Regions from separate parts of the Homoserinibacter sp. YIM 151385 genome, predicted to be linked through region 1. Evidence: predicted binding sites of a transcription regulator. Region 1 holds the regulator's gene; each other region holds the start of a gene.
What was found. Region 1 encodes HrcA, which represses chaperone genes, less so after heat shock. Its sites were predicted from a motif close to TTNGCACTCGNNNNNNNCGAGTGCNAA; they were not measured.
Positions count from the first base shown of each region.

Region 2: groL (chaperonin GroEL) is a predicted target of HrcA. The motif match lies at 2,189-2,215, and genes of this name have one in related genera.
Region 3: groES (co-chaperone GroES) is a predicted target of HrcA. The motif match lies at 2,543-2,569, and genes of this name have one in related genera.

Region 1 is NZ_CP115175.1:1,027,376-1,032,314, forward strand. Features, by position in the region: gene OF852_RS04940 (phosphotransferase) at 1-453, opposite strand, end outside; gene OF852_RS04945 (16S rRNA (uracil(1498)-N(3))-methyltransferase) at 466-1,197, opposite strand; gene dnaJ (molecular chaperone DnaJ) at 1,205-2,305, opposite strand; gene hrcA (heat-inducible transcriptional repressor HrcA) at 2,312-3,334, opposite strand; gene OF852_RS04960 (DUF4870 domain-containing protein) at 3,516-3,872, shown strand; gene OF852_RS04965 (DUF4870 domain-containing protein) at 3,934-4,479, shown strand; gene hemW (radical SAM family heme chaperone HemW) at 4,522-4,939, opposite strand, start outside.
Region 2 is NZ_CP115175.1:2,719,760-2,724,698, reverse strand. Features, by position in the region: gene OF852_RS13200 (hypothetical protein) at 1-368, opposite strand, end outside; gene groL (chaperonin GroEL) at 496-2,115, opposite strand; gene OF852_RS13190 (cold-shock protein) at 2,322-2,525, opposite strand; gene OF852_RS13185 (LytR C-terminal domain-containing protein) at 2,736-3,308, opposite strand; gene OF852_RS13180 (DUF3263 domain-containing protein) at 3,311-3,628, opposite strand; gene OF852_RS13175 (DUF2332 domain-containing protein) at 3,720-4,700, opposite strand; gene msrB (peptide-methionine (R)-S-oxide reductase MsrB) at 4,821-4,939, shown strand, end outside.
Region 3 is NZ_CP115175.1:2,563,819-2,568,757, reverse strand. Features, by position in the region: gene OF852_RS12500 (ABC transporter substrate-binding protein) at 1-1,077, opposite strand, end outside; gene rarD (EamA family transporter RarD) at 1,104-2,060, opposite strand; gene groES (co-chaperone GroES) at 2,166-2,462, opposite strand; gene OF852_RS12485 (class I SAM-dependent methyltransferase) at 2,618-3,793, shown strand; gene OF852_RS12480 (DUF4190 domain-containing protein) at 3,892-4,524, opposite strand; gene OF852_RS12475 (DUF4190 domain-containing protein) at 4,631-4,939, opposite strand.

The sequences.
Region 1 (4,939 bases):
CCGACGCGTGACCCAGGAATCTTCGCGCAGCCAGTCCGGCGCGCCCGCGAGCGGGATGCCGTGGAGCGCCCGCAGGCCGGTCGCGATGGCGCGCACCGCCGTCTCGGGCTCGCCGCGCCAGCGCTCGGAGACCGCCGACTCGCCCGCGAGGGGCGCCGCGAGCATCCAGCGGGCGCCGCCGGCATCCACCCCCTCCTCGAGCGGCCGCGGTGCCGGGTGCCGCGCGGCGAGCCACCTCGCCGCCCGCGCCTCGCGCGCGAGGTCGGCCCCCGTCGAGGGCGGATCCCATTTCACGAAGCCGCGCGGGATGCGGAAGGTGAGCCCGTCGACCACGTTGCGCCAGGCGAGCACGGGCTCCGCGCCGCCCGCGAGCTCGCGCACGACCGCCGGGATCTCGATCCCCTCCATCGACCAGGCGCGCTCCAGGTCGATGCCGTCCTCGTGGAAGCTCACCGCCGCACGCCCTCACCAGCGGGCGAGGCGGGTGTTGAGCACGGCGAGCGCCGCCGGTCCCGCCGTCGAGGTGCGCAGCACGGCGCCGCCGATCCGCATGGGGCGCGCGCCCGCGGCCGCCAGGGTCTCGAGCTCGCGCGGGGAGATGCCGCCCTCGGGGCCCACGACGAGGAGGATGCGGCGGACCCCCTGCGGCTCGAGCTCCATGAGCGACTCGCCCGCCCGGGGGTCGAGCACGACGACGAGCCCGTCGAAGGCGGCGAGCTCGGCGGTCGAGGCGAGCGGCGCGACCTCGGGCACGTGCGCGCGGATCGCCTGCTTCGAGGCCTCCCGCACGATCGCGCCCCAGCGGGCGCGGCCCTTCTCCGCCTTCGGCCCCGCCCAGCGGGAGACGCTGCGCTCCGCCTGCCAGGGCAGGATGCCGGTCGCGCCGAGCTCGGTCGCCGCCTGCACCGCCAGCTCGTCCCGGTCGCCCTTCGCGAGCGCCTGCGCGAGCCAGAGCTCCGGCAGCCGCACCGGCTCCTCGACGACGCGCTCGACCCGGATCGCGAGCCCCGCGGCATCCGCCTGCACGACCTCGCCCTCGAGGATCAGGCCCGTCCCGTCGCCGATCGACACGCGCTCGCCGAGGCGGGTGCGCGCGACCTGGACCGCGTGCCGCGCCTCCTCGCCCGAGATGCCGACGTGCGCGCCCACCCGCGCGAGCGAGCGGTCGAGCTCGGGGTCGAGGTAGAGCCAGGCCATCGTGCCGCTAGAGGTTGAGGAAGCGGTCGCGCAGCTTCGCGAAGAGCCCCTGCTGGAAGGTCGAGAACTCGGGCTTGATCGGGGGGCGGCTCGCGGCGAACTGCTCGAGGATCTGCTGCTCGCGGCTGTTGAGGCGCACGGGCGTCACGACCTGCACGCCGACCTTGAGGTCGCCGCGCCCGCCGCCGCGCAGGCGCGTCACGCCGCGCTCCTTGATCGTGATGATGTCGGCCGACTGCGTGCCCGCCTTGATCGAGACGGGGATGTCGCCGTCGAGCCCCGTGAGGACGGTCTCCGTGCCGAGCACGGCATCGGTCATCTGCACCTCGACGGTCGCGAGGAGGTCGTCGCCCGAGCGGCTGAAGGTGTCGTGGTGCTTGACCTTGACCTCGAGGTAGAGGTCGCCGTTGAGCCCGCCCGCGGGGCCGGCCTCGCCCTCGCCCGGGAGGTGGATGCGCATCCCCGTGTCGACGCCCGCCGGCACGTCGACGCCGATCGAGCGCTTCGCGCGGACCCGGCCCTGGCCGGCGCAGCTCGCGCAGGGGTTCGGGATGACGGTGCCGTAGCCGCGGCAGGTGCCGCACGGCGCCGAGGTCATGACGTTGCCGAGCATGGAGCGGACGGCGCGCTGGATCTGGCCCGTGCCGCGGCACATGTCGCAGCTCACGACGCTCGTGCCGGGCGCGCAGCAGCTGCCGTCGCAGGTCTCGCAGCGCACCGCCGTGTCGACCTCGACGTCGCGCGAGGTGCCGAACACGACCTCGTCGAGGTCGATCTCGATGCGCAGCAGCGCGTCCTGACCGCGCTCGGTGCGCGAGCGCGGCCCCTGCGAGCGCTGCGCGGCGCCGAAGAAGGTCTCGAAGATGTCGCCGAAGCCGAAGCTCCCCGAGCCGAAGCTCGCGGCATCCCCCATGTCGTAGCGCTCGCGCTGGGCGGGATCGCTCAGCACGTCGTAGGCGTGGGTGACGTCCTTGAAGCGCTCGGCCGCCTCCCCGCTCGGGTTGACGTCGGGGTGCAGCTCGCGGGCGAGCCGGCGGTACGCCTTCTTGATGTCCTCGGGGCTCGCGTCGCGCGCGACGCCGAGCACCTCGTAGTGGTCTGCTGCCAAAGCTTCCTAATCCTCACCCAGGAGCCGCGAGAGGTAGCGGGCGACGGCCCGCACCGCGGCGATGTTGTTCGAGTAGTCCATGCGCATGGGGCCCACGACGCCGATACGGGCGGATCCGCCGCCCGAGGCGCTGTAGCGTCCCGAGACGATGCTCGCCTGCTCGAGCGCGGAGCCCGCGTTCTCGCGCCCGATGCTCGTCGAGAGCTCGAGGCCGTCGAGCTCCATCTCGCCGAAGAGCCTGAGCAGGGTGACCTGCTCCTCGATGGCCTCCAGGACAGGGTAGATGGAGCCGCCGAAGTCGCGCTCGGTGCGCGCCAGGTTCGCGGTGCCGGCCATGACGAGGCGATCCTGGCGGTTCGCCTGCACCTGCTCGGCGACGGCCTCCACGACGGCGCGGCCGAGCGCCTGCGCCTCGGGCGGGAGGGAGTCGGGGAGGGCCGCGAGGAGCGGGCCGGCGTCGCCGAGGGCGCGGCCGTCGATCGCCTCGTTGAGCCGCGCGCGGAGCGCCTGCAGCTGCTCCGCATCCACGGGCTCGGCCGTGTCGAGGAGGTGCTGGTCGACGCGGCCGGTGTCGGTGATGAGCACCGTCATGAGCCGCTGCGGGCCGAGCGGCACGAGCTCGACGTGCCGGACGCGGGCCGTGCCGAAGCTCGGGTACTGCACGAGCGCCGCCTGGTTCGTGAGCTGCGCGAGGAGGCGGACGGTGCGGCCGAGCACGTCGTCGAAGTCGACCGCCTGCCCGAGGAAGGCCTCGATCGCGTGACGCTGCGCGGGGCTCAGCGGTCGGAGGTCGGCGAGCTGGTCGACGAAGAGGCGGTAGCCCTTGTCGGTGGGGACGCGGCCGGAGGAGGTGTGCGGGGCGGCGATCAGCTCCTCCTCCTCGAGGAGCGCCATGTCGTTGCGGATGGTCGCCGCGGAGACGCCGAAGGCGTGGCGGTCGACGATGCCCTTCGAGCCGACCGGCTCGCTGGAGGAGACGTAGTCGAGCACGATGGCGCGGAGGACCGCGAGGCTGCGCTCGGAGACCATGCGGCACCTCCCCGATCTCGCTCTGGCACTCGCTCTGACAGACTGCCAAGTGTAGCGCGAGGCATTTGTCCACAGGCGTTGCACCCCCCAACCGCGTGCCGCTAGGTTGTCGTCAGTCGAGCGAGGCTGGGAACCTCGTGCCCGTTCGGCGAGAGACCCTCCCATCCGAAAGGCATCGCGCATGTCCACCACGCCCCCGGCCGCTCCGGCCGCTCCGCTCTCCGAGGCCGACGACCGGCAGTACGCGTCCTTCGCGCACCTCGGCGGCATCATCGGCTTCCTGCCGGCCCTCATCATCTGGCTCGTCTTCAAGGACCGCGGCGCGTTCACGAACGTGGAGGCCAAGGAGGCGCTGAACTTCCAGATCACCGCGCTCATCGTCTACGTCGTGGGCAGCATCCTCTCGGTCATCCTCATCGGCGCGTTCATCTCGCTCGCGATGTGGATCGTCTCCATCATCTTCTCGATCCAGGGCTTCCTGAAGGCGAAGGACGGCGTCAGCTACCGCTACCCCTTCGCCATCCGCCTCATCAAGTAACATCGCGGATCGCAGCGGGCCGGATGCCTCATCCGGCCCGCTTTCGCGTTAAGTTGAGGGCATGACGGATCCGACGCAGCCCCCGCAGCCCGAGCAGCCCGAGCAGGGCGGCCAGCCCGGCACCCCGCCCGGCGCCTCCCCCTACGGCGCCGGCGCGCCGACCCCGCCCCCGTCGCAGCCCGGCGCGCAGCAGCCCGGGTACGGCCAGCAGCCCGGATACGGCCAGCCCGGCGCGTACCCGCCGCCCGCGCCGCCGCAGCCGCTGCGCCCCGAGGACCAGCGGATGTGGGCGACGCTCATCCACGTCGGCGGAATCCTCTTCAGCTTCGTGCCCGCGCTCGTCGGCTACCTCGTGCTCCGCGAGCGCGGCGGATTCGTGCGCGAGCACACCGCGACGGCCCTGAACTTCCAGCTCACGATGCTCATCGCGTACATCGGCGGCTGGATCCTCGGCACCGTCGGCTCGCTCGTCATCATCGGGGCCGTGTTCTACCTCGTCCCGCTCGCCGCCGGCATCCTCGTCATCATCTTCGGCATCATGGCGGCGATCGCCGCGAACCGCGGCCAGAGCTACCGCTACCCGCTCGCCATCACCTTCGTGCGCTGAGGCGCCCGAGTCGCTGCGGCGGGGTCCGGTGAGGGCCCCGCCTCAGCCGCCGAGGAGGCGTCGCACGACGGCGTCGGCGAGCAGCCGCCCCCGCCGCGTCAGCACGACGCGTCCCGCGATCGCGGCGCGGCCCTCGACGAGGCCCTCCGCGATGAGGCCCGCGAGCTCCTGCCGGCCGTCCGCATCCAGCACCGCCGCATCCAGCCCGTCGGCGATGCGGGTCTCGAGCAGCACCCGCTCGACGCGGCGCGTCTCGGCGTCGAGCGTCTCGCGGCCGTGCGCGGGCGAGGCGCCCTCCGCGAGGCGCCCGGCGTACGCGGCCGGATGCTTGACGTTCCACCAGCGGACCCCGCCGACGTGGCTGTGGGCGCCCGGGCCGATGCCCCACCAGTCCTCGCCAGTCCAGTACGCGAGGTTGTGGCGCGAGCGGTGCGCGTCGTCGCGGGCCCAGTTGCTCACC
Region 2 (4,939 bases), 1.2 Mb from region 1:
TAGAGCGAGAGGCCCCAGATGTCGCCGCTGCACCAGCCGCTCGCGCTCGCGGCCGGGATCTCGTCGACCTGCTCGAACACGCCGCAGTCGACCCCGGTCGCCGCCGCGACATCCTTCTTGAAGGCGTCGATCGAGGTGTAGCGCGTGCCGGAGACCTTCTCGCCGGGCTCGCTCGTGGCGCTCACGGTCGGCTCGGGCGCCGGCGACGCCGAATCGGAGGGCGTCGCGGTCGGCGCCGGCATGGGCTCGGGCGCCTCCGGCGTGCAGCCGGCGAGCGCGAGGCCCGCGGCGCCGAGCAGCGCCGCGAGCGCGAGCGCCGGGCGCGGCATCCCCGTGCCGCGCGCGGCGCGCATGGTGGCGTTCCTCATGATGGCGTCCCCCTCCTGTGCCGGTTCTCGAGCCTTGCAAAGCCGCCCCGGCAAGCGCAAGGGGCCCCATCCGCATTCGGATGGGGCCCCAGGCTTCAGCAGACCGAGACGGCCGCCGACGGGTGGATCAGAAGTCCATGCCGCCGGTGGGGTCGCCGGCCGGGGCCGGGTTCTTCTCGGGCTTGTCGGCGACGACGGCCTCGGTGGTGAGGAAGAGGCCGGCGATCGAGGCCGCGTTGAGCAGCGCCGAGCGGGTCACCTTCACCGGGTCGTTGATGCCCGCGGCGAGCATGTCGACGTACTCCCCGGTCGCGGCGTTGAGGCCCTGGCCGACGGGGAGGTTGCGGACCTTGTCGACGACGACACCCGGCTCGAGACCGGCGTTGAGCGCGATCTGCTTGAGCGGCGCGTCGATCGCGACCTTGACGATGTTCGCGCCCGTCGCCTCGTCGCCCGAGAGCTCGATGGAGTCGAAGGCCTTGGCACCGGCCTGGATGAGGGCCACGCCGCCACCGGCGACGATGCCCTCCTCGACGGCCGCCTTCGCGTTGCGGACGGCGTCCTCGATGCGGTGCTTGCGCTCCTTGAGCTCGACCTCGGTCGCGGCGCCCGCCTTGATGACGGCGACGCCGCCCGCGAGCTTCGCGAGGCGCTCCTGGAGCTTCTCGCGGTCGTAGTCCGAGTCGGTGTTGTCGATCTCGGCGCGGATCTGCTTGACGCGGCCGGCGATCGCGTCCGCCGAGCCGGCGCCCTCGACGATCGTGGTCTCGTCCTTCGTGACGATGACCTTGCGCGCCTTGCCGAGCAGGTCGAGGGTCGCGTTCTCGAGCTTGAGGCCGACCTCCTCGGAGATGACCTGGCCGCCGGTGAGGATCGCGATGTCCGCGAGCTGCGCCTTGCGGCGGTCGCCGAAGCCGGGGGCCTTGACGGCGACCGACTTGAAGATGCCGCGGATCTTGTTCACGACGAGCGTCGCGAGCGCCTCGCCGTCGACGTCCTCCGCGATGATGAGGAGCTGCTTGCCGTCCTGGATGACCTTGTCGACGACGGGGAGCAGGTCCTTGATCGCCGAGATCTTCGAGTTGACGATGAGGATGTACGGGTCCTCGAAGACCGCCTCCTGGCGCTCCGGGTCCGTGACGAAGTACTGCGACAGGTAGCCCTTGTCGAAGCGCATGCCCTCGGTGAGCTCGAGCGTCGTGCCGAAGGTGTTCGACTCCTCGACGGTGACGACGCCCTCCTTGCCGACCTTGTCGATCGCCTCGGCGATGAGCTCGCCGATCTCCGGGTCCGCCGCCGAGATGGAGGCGGTCGCCGCGATCTCGTCCTTGGTCTCGATCTCCTTGGCCTGCCCGACGAGCTCGGTCTCGACGGCCTTGACGGCCTTCTCGATGCCGCGCTTGAGGCTGACGGGGTCGGCGCCGGCGGCGACGTTGCGGAGGCCCTCGCGCACGAGCGCCTGAGCGAGCACGACGGAGGTGGTGGTGCCGTCGCCCGCGACGTCGTCGGTCTTCTTGGCGACCTCCTTGACGAGCTCGGCGCCGATCTTCTCGTACGGGTCGTCGAGCTCGATCTCCTTGGCGATGGAGACGCCGTCGTTCGTGATGGTGGGGGCGCCCCACTTCTTCTCGAGCACGACGTTGCGGCCGCGCGGGCCGAGGGTCACCTTGACGGCGTCGGCGAGCGTGTTGAGGCCGCGCTCGAGGCCGCGACGGGCCTCCTCGTTGAAAGCAATGATCTTGGCCATTGGTTGTTCTCGTCCCTCCCGGACGTCCAGAGCATCGATTGGCACTCCGCATCCGGGAGTGCCAGGAGCCATTCTGGCACTCGCCCAGAGCGAGTGCAAGCCGCCCGGGGGCGGCCCGCCGGACGCACGACGACGCCGCCCGATCACTCGGACGGCGTCGTGATCGACGTGCCGCGACCAGCCCGCGAAGGCCGCCGCGGACCGGCTCAGGCCGGGCGGACGGCCTCCGCCTGCGGGCCCTTCGAGCCCGTGCCGACCTCGAAGACGACCGCCTGGCCCTCCTCGAGGACCTTGTAGCCCGTCATGTCGATCGCGGAGTAGTGGACGAAGACATCCTGCCCGTCGCCGTCGACGGTGATGAATCCGTAGCCCTTCTCCGCGTTGAACCACTTCACGGTCCCGTTCGCCATGTGCAACTCCCTGTGCTGTGCTCGCCGGACCGAGGGTGAGGCCCGCCGCGGGCCCTGGGTGCGGGCCCGTCATTGCGCTGATCGTAGCCCGACCACGTGCCGCGAAACGTCACAGATCGGGCAAGATCCGGCGGGATGCCGAGAAATCAACACGAATGAAACATGCCCGAAACACGGGCCGGGCTCGACGCCCGCTCGCGGGGTGCCCGCTCAGCCGGCCGGCGCGTAGTCGGCGCCCACGACGATCGTCACGGGGGCACCCGGGAAGGCGTCGGAGAGCTGCGTGCGGCCGACGCCGAGCTGCTCGACGAGCCCCTTCGCCACGCCCTCGTAGTCCGCGGAGCGGTAGTAGACGATCGTCTCCGCCTGGTCGGTGCTCGAGGAGTTCGCGGTCGAGCCGATCGGCCACTTCTCGGCGCGGAGGGCGTCGGCGGCCTCGTCCTGGAGGCCGCCGGTGGCCGTCCCGTTGAGCACGAGGATCGAGAGGTCGAGCTCGTCGGGCACCTCGGCCGGGTCCGTGATCGCCGGGACCTCCGGCGCCTGGGAGACGCTGGGCTCGGGCGCCGCCGGCTCGCCCTGGCCGAAGCCGGGGAGCTCGAGCGCGAAGTTCTCGTCGAAGCGCGAGAGGCCGTAGAGGCCGCCCACCACGAGGACGCCCGTCGCGAGCGCGGCCCAGGCGAAGCCGATCCATCCGCGGCCGGGGGGCTTGGGCGCCCGATGGGCGCCGACGCGCGCGTGCTCGGGGCTCGGCTCGTCGAACTGGTCTCGCGGGAAGCTCGGCATGCTCAGTGGGTGTCGTCCTGGTCGGTGGATCGGCCGCCGCCGAAGCGGCGCACCGCCCGCGCCTGCGTCCGCGCCTCGCGGATCCGCTGGAGGCGCCGCACGAGCATCGGGTCATGGGCGAGCGCTGCCGGGGTGTCGATCAGCGCGTACAGGAGCTGATAGTACCTGGGCGCGGTGAGGCCCAGCTCCGCGCGGACGGCGGCCTCCTTCGCGCCGCGGCGCTCGACCCAGCGGCGCTCGAAGTCGAGGAGGGCGATGGCGCGCTCGTCGAGCCCCTCGGCCTGGGCGGCCGCGGGCGCGGTCTCGGGCGCAGCGCTCACGTGAGTCCTCCGGTCTGCCGCGATCCTAGGCCCGTCGACGCGGGCCGGGCGGGCGCGCGGCGGCGCGTCGCGCGGGACGCCCGACCCCGGCTCAGCTCAGCCAGGAGATCCGGTCGCCGTGCGGGCTCGCGCAGGCCAGCGGGATGCCGTCGAGCGCGAGCAGGTAGCCGCTCGGCTCCGGGCAGTCGAGCGCCGCGGCGCGCGTCGCGACCTCCGGCAGCACCCCGCGGCCCTCGAGCGTCACGAGCCGCGCTCCGCGCTCGCGCGCGATCCGCACCACCGCCTCCCGATCCGCCGGCGGGAGGTAGACGAGCGTCCCGAGCGAGACCACGACCGGCACGGCGCCCGCGGGCGCCTCGTCGAGGAGCGCCGGCAGCGCGGCGAGGGCGTCTCCCTCCCGGAGGGCGACCGCGACCTCGCCGCTCGTGCGCGCATCCCGCGCCGTCCCGATGGCGGCGCGGAGCCGGCCGAGCCGATCGGCGCGGTCGGGCGGCAGCAGCGCCTCGAGCCAGCGCCGGTCATCCTGGTCGGCGACGTCGAGCGGGTGAAGGTCGACGCCGGCGCGATGCACGATGCGGGGCGAAGCGAGCGGCGCCCGCCCGACCCCCGTCGTCGTGCAGTCGAGGCGCGGCTCGCCCGGCCCGAGCGGGGCCGCGCCGTCGAAGCGGATGCCGTAGCGGTCGGGCAGCAGGCACAGCCCCGCCGAGGCGCCGATCTCGAGGAGCGCGAGATCCCCCGGGATGCGGTCGAGCGCGGCGAGGAGCGGTGCGCAGCGCATGACCTCGTTCGTCTGGGTCGTGCGCCCCGGCGCCGCCGCCTCGAGCCGCGGCCACGCCTCGAGCAGCCAGTCGCGGAACGCCGGGTAGTCGGCGCCGCCGGGCGCCCCCAGCCAGCCCGCGAGCGAGAAGAGGAGGGAGGGCTGCCGCTGCGGCAGCGGGAGCCGCTCGATCCGCTCGAGCACCTCGGCATCCCCCGCGACGCCCGCCGCCCAGGCGACGTGCACGGCGCTGTGCCCGAGGAGATCGCGGGTGGCGGCGCGCTCGTACCAGGCGGCGGTGCGGGGATCCGGCATGCCGTCATCCTCTCCCGCCCGGCGTCGCACGACGTCACGCGCCGCCGCCCGCTCGGAACAATGCGGGCGGCGCGGTGTTGAATAGATCGGGACTTCCGTCCGAGATCCGAGGAGGACGACATGGGCTACGACGTCGAGAAGAGCGACGAGCAGTGGCGTGAGGAGCTCACGCCCGAGCAGTACAAGGTGCTCCGCGAGGCCGGCACCGAGCGCGCCTGGACGGGCGAGCTCCTCGACGA
Region 3 (4,939 bases), 1.3 Mb from region 1:
CCCCGCGATCGACTCGCCGCCGTCGTCGCCGGCGACCGCCGCGGCGAGCCCGATGAGCACGGCCGCGTCGTAGGCCTCGGCGGCGTAGCGCGCGGAGGCGAGGTCGGCATCGACCTGACGGAGCCGGCGCTCGACGGCGCGCGGCAGGCGCACCCCGTCGAGGACCGCGCGGACGCCGGCCGCCTCGCCGTCCTCGAGCCGCCGCGAGAGGTCGCCCGCGTTCGTCGCGGTCAGCCAGAGGCGCTCGCCCGCGAGCCGCCGCGCGTGGAGCGCGCGCACGAGCGCCGCCGTGACCTCGCCGTCGCCGTCCTGCGTCGCCACCACGACCGCATCCGGCCGGAGGTCCGCGGCGCGACGCGCGACCGCCGCCGCACCCCGGCCGCGCTGCGGCGCGTCGAGCACCTCGACCCGCACCCCCGCCGCCTCGAGCGGCTGCCGCAGGGGCGCGAGGAGCGAGCGGCTCTCGGCGTCCTCCCCCGCGACCACCGCGACCGACTCCACGTCGCCCTCCGCGAGGAGCTGCGCGGCGAGCGCGGGCCCCTGCTGCGCGAGCGTCGCGACCGTGCGGTGCAGGATCCACCCCGTCGCCTCGTCGGGGGCGACCGGCAGCGTCGCCGAGGGGCTCACGAGCGGGATGCCGCGGGCGGCGGCGAGCGGGAGGGCGCGCTGCGCGACGCGCGAGGTCGCCGGCCCGACGATCGCGTCGACGCCCGCCTCGGCGAGCGCGTCGATCGCCTCCGCGAGGTCGTCCTCGCCGCCGTCGCCGGTGCTCCGCACGACGACCCGGGGCGCCTGGCCGCCGGCGCGGCCGAGGTCGCGGGCCGCGAGGCGGACGCCCGCCGCGATCGGCGCGGCGAGGAACTCGCGCGTGCCCGCGCGGGGCACGAGCACGCCGAGGCGGAGCTCGCCGTCGCCGGACGGCGCGGGGCCCGTCGAGGGCGCGGGCGACGGGGATGCGCGCGAGGGGGAGCCCGCCGGTGCCGGGGCGCCCGTGCACCCCGCGAGGAGGGCGAGGACCGCGAGCGAGGCGACCGCCGCGCCGGGGCGCCACCGCATCCCGTGCCGGCCGCCGCTCATGTCGGCACCCTATCGGCGGCCGCGCCTCAGACGCGCTCGAGCGAGGCCCGGCGCGGTCCGCGGCCGGCGACGATCATGTCGATCGTGAGGATCGCGAGCGCGATCCAGACGAGCCCGAAGCCGATCCAGCGCTCGAGCGGCATCGGCTCGTGCATGATGACCACGCCGACGAGCAGCTGCAGCACGGGCGCGAAGTACTGGGTGAGCCCGAGCACGGTGAGCGAGAGGCGCCGCGCGCCGGCCGCGAAGAAGAGGAGCGGCACGGCGGTGACGGCACCCGCGGCGAGCAGGAGGAGGGTGTGCCCCGCGCCCTCGCTCGCGATCGTGAGGCCGACCACGCCGTTCACGACGAACAGCTGCACGACCGCCACCGGCACGAGCCACATGGTCTCGAGCGTGAGGCCGCTCACCGCATCCACCCGGCCCCCGACGCGCTTCTTGATGAAGCCGTACACGCCGAAGGAGCCGGCCAGGGCGAGCGAGATCCACGGGAACTGCCCGTAGCCGATCGCGATGACGAGCACGGCGGCGAAGGAGACGCCCACCGCGACCCACTGCCAGCGCCGCAGCCGCTCGCGGAGCACGATGACGCCGAGCAGGACCGTCACGATCGGGTTGATGAAGTAGCCGAGCGAGGCCTCGACGATGTGGCCCGTCGTCGAGGCGAGGACATAGACCTGCCAGTTGACGTAGATGAGCGCGCCGGCGCCCGCGAGCGTGAGCATGACGCGCCGGTCGCGGGCGAGCGCCATGAGCGGACGCCACGCGCGCGTCGCCGTGATGAGCAGCGCGCAGAAGACGAGCGAGAAGAGGATGCGCCAGCCGACGATCTCGAAGGCGCTCGCCACCGAGAGGAGGACGAAGTAGACCGGCAGGAATCCCCAGAGGACGTAGGCGCCGATCGCGAACAGGAGGCCGGCGCCGGATCCGGCTCCCGCCTCCGCGGGCTGAGCGGGGGCTCCGGGAGCGGGCGGCGGGGTCACCGACTCAGGCTAGTGGCCGCCCCCGACCGGCACCGGACGGCGGAGACGCGGAACGGCCCCGTGGCAGGACCACGGGGCCGTTCGGCAGGACTTCGAGGATGCGGGCTAGCGCTCCACGACCGCGAGCACGTCGCGGGCCGAGAGGACGAGGAGGTCCTCGCCGCCGACCTTGACCTCGGTGCCGCCGTACTTCGAGTAGATGACCTTGTCGCCCACGGCCACGTCCACCGGGACGCGGTTGCCGTTGTCGTCGACGCGGCCGGGGCCGACGGCCACGACCTCGCCCTCCTGGGGCTTCTCCTTGGCGGTGTCGGGGATGACCAGGCCCGACGCGGTGACCTGCTCCGCCTCGACCTGGCGGATGACGATGCGATCCTCGAGCGGCTTGATGGAAACCGACACGGCTGACCTCTGCTTTCGCTTGCTCAAACTCTGGGGCTGGCACCCGCTGCTTGCGAGTGCCAGACAACTCTAGCGGGCAACTGGCAGTCTCTCAACGCGAGTGCCAGGACGGGATGCCGGATCCGGGCCGCGCGACCCGGTGGGAGGATGGGGCGATGGATACCGCCGAGCTGCGCGCGCTCCTCTCGCCCGAGGGGCTCCGCCTCCTCGACGAGGTCGGCGGCATCGGCGCGCAGGCCGACGTCGTGCGCGCCGTCTCCAGGCTGCGCAAGGCCGGCCACCCGCCGGAGCTCGTCGCCGCCGTCCTCACGCAGGCGCGCCTCCGCGAGAAGGCGCGCGCGAAGTTCGGCGACTTCGCCGGGCGGATGCTGTTCACCCCCGCCGGGCTCGAGCAGGCGACGCGGCTGCGGGTCGCCTCCCTCCACGCGGGGCGCTACCAGCGGGCGGGGATCGGGCACGTCCACGACCTCGGCTGCGGGATCGGCGGCGACGCGCTCGCGCTGGCCGCCCTCGGCATCCGCGTGACCGCCGTCGAGCGCGACGAGGCGACCGCCGCGGTCGCCGCCTACAATCTCGCCCCGTTCCCCGGCGCCGAGGTCGTGGGCGCCGACGCGGAGGACATCGGCCTCGAGGATGCGGAGGGGCTCTGGCTGGACCCGGCGCGCCGCGAGGGCGCCCGCCGCCTCGCCGATCCCGCGGACTGGTCCCCCTCGCTCGACGTCGCCTTCGATCTCGCGACCCGCATCCCGACCGGCATCAAGCTCGGACCCGGCCTCGACCGCGACCTCATCCCCGAGGGCCTCGAGGCGCAGTGGGTCTCGATCGACCGCGAGGTCGTCGAGCTCGCGCTCTGGTCGGGTCCGCTCGCGCGACCCGGGGTGGGCCGCGCCGCGCTCGTGCTCCGCGAGGGCGCCGCCCACGAGATGACGGCGCCCGCCGACCGCGAGGACGCCCCGGTCGGCCCGCTCGGCGCGTGGCTGTACGAGCCCGACGGCGCGGTGATCCGCGCCCGGCTCATCGGCGACCTCGCCCGCGCGGTCGAGGGGCGGATGCTCGACCCGCAGATCGCCTGGATCACGGCCGACGAGCCGATCGACACCCCCTTCGCGCAGCGCTTCCGCGTGCTCGAGGAGCTGCCGCTCGATCCCCGCGTCCTCAAGCGCGAGCTCGCGGCGCGCGGCATCGGCACGATCGAGATCAAGACGCGCGGCGTCGACCTCGACCCCGCCGAGCTGCGCCGGCGGCTCGCGCCGAAGGGCGCGGGCCGCGCGACGCTCGTGCTCACGCGGCGCGGGGCGGCGCGGATCGCGATCCTCGCCGAGCGGGCCTAGGCGTCCTCCCGTTCTGCAGGAGTTCCGGACGCCGGGGCCGTCGATCGGCGCGTGAAGGCCGGATCTCCCGCAGAACGGAGCGCTCGCGGCGGCGGTGGCTACGGGCCGTAGGTGCCCGAGCCGGCGGCGGCGCCCGCGCCGATCAGGACGAGGATCGGCAGCAGGATGCCCACCACGAACACGAAGAGCCAGAGGGCGATGCCCGCGTAGCCGGTGATGAGCCCGGTGATCGCGAAGCCGCGGCCGGCCGGCTCGCGCTTGAGACCCATGTGGCCGAGGATGACGCCCGCGATCGAGCCGATGAACGGCAGGATGATGAGGCCCGCGATGCCCGCGGCCATGGCGATGATGCTGAGCGTCTTCGGCGGCGCCGGTGCGTAGCTCTGCTGGTAGGCGGGCGCCGCGTAGCCGGGCTGCGCGGGCTGGCCGTAGACGGCCTGCTGCGCGGGCTGGCCGTAGCCGGGCTGCTGACCGTAGCCGGGCTGCTGACCGTATGCGGGCTGCGCCGGCTGGCCGTAGCCGGGCTGTGCCGGCTGACCGTAGGGGTCGACCTCGGGGCGGCTCGCGTCCGGGGCGGGAGGCGTGACCGGCGCCGCGGGGGCGGCCGGGGCCTCGGGAGCGGACGGGGCGCCCGCGGCGCGCGTCGTCGTCTCCTCGTCGATGGCGGACGTCGCGGCGTCGTCGGACCGCTCGCCGTCCTTGGGGGCGTCGGGAATCGGGGGGATGCTCACCTGAGGAGGCTACCGCGTCCAGGCCCTTGCCCGACAGGGGGCGGACACGCGGGAGGGGGCCGCCGGCGCGATGCCGACGGCCCCCTCCGCACGCGTGCTCAGCGGATCAGTAGCCGCTGGGGTAGGTCGCCGCGGCGCCGGCGAGCGCGATGCTCGCGATGATCGCGATGATGCCGCCGACGATGCCGATGTAGCCGAGGATGAGGCCCGCGAGCGCGAGGCCGCGGCCGCCCTCGCCCGTGCGCTTGATCTGGCCGAGCGCGATGTGACCGCAGATCACGGCGCCGAGCGAGACGACGAACGCGAGCACGAGCGACACGATCGCGAGGACGTTCGTCTTCTGCGCGACGGGGGCGCCGGCGGCGTAGGGGGTCGGCTCGGGCTGGGCCGCACCGTACGGGGTGGGGTCGGTCAT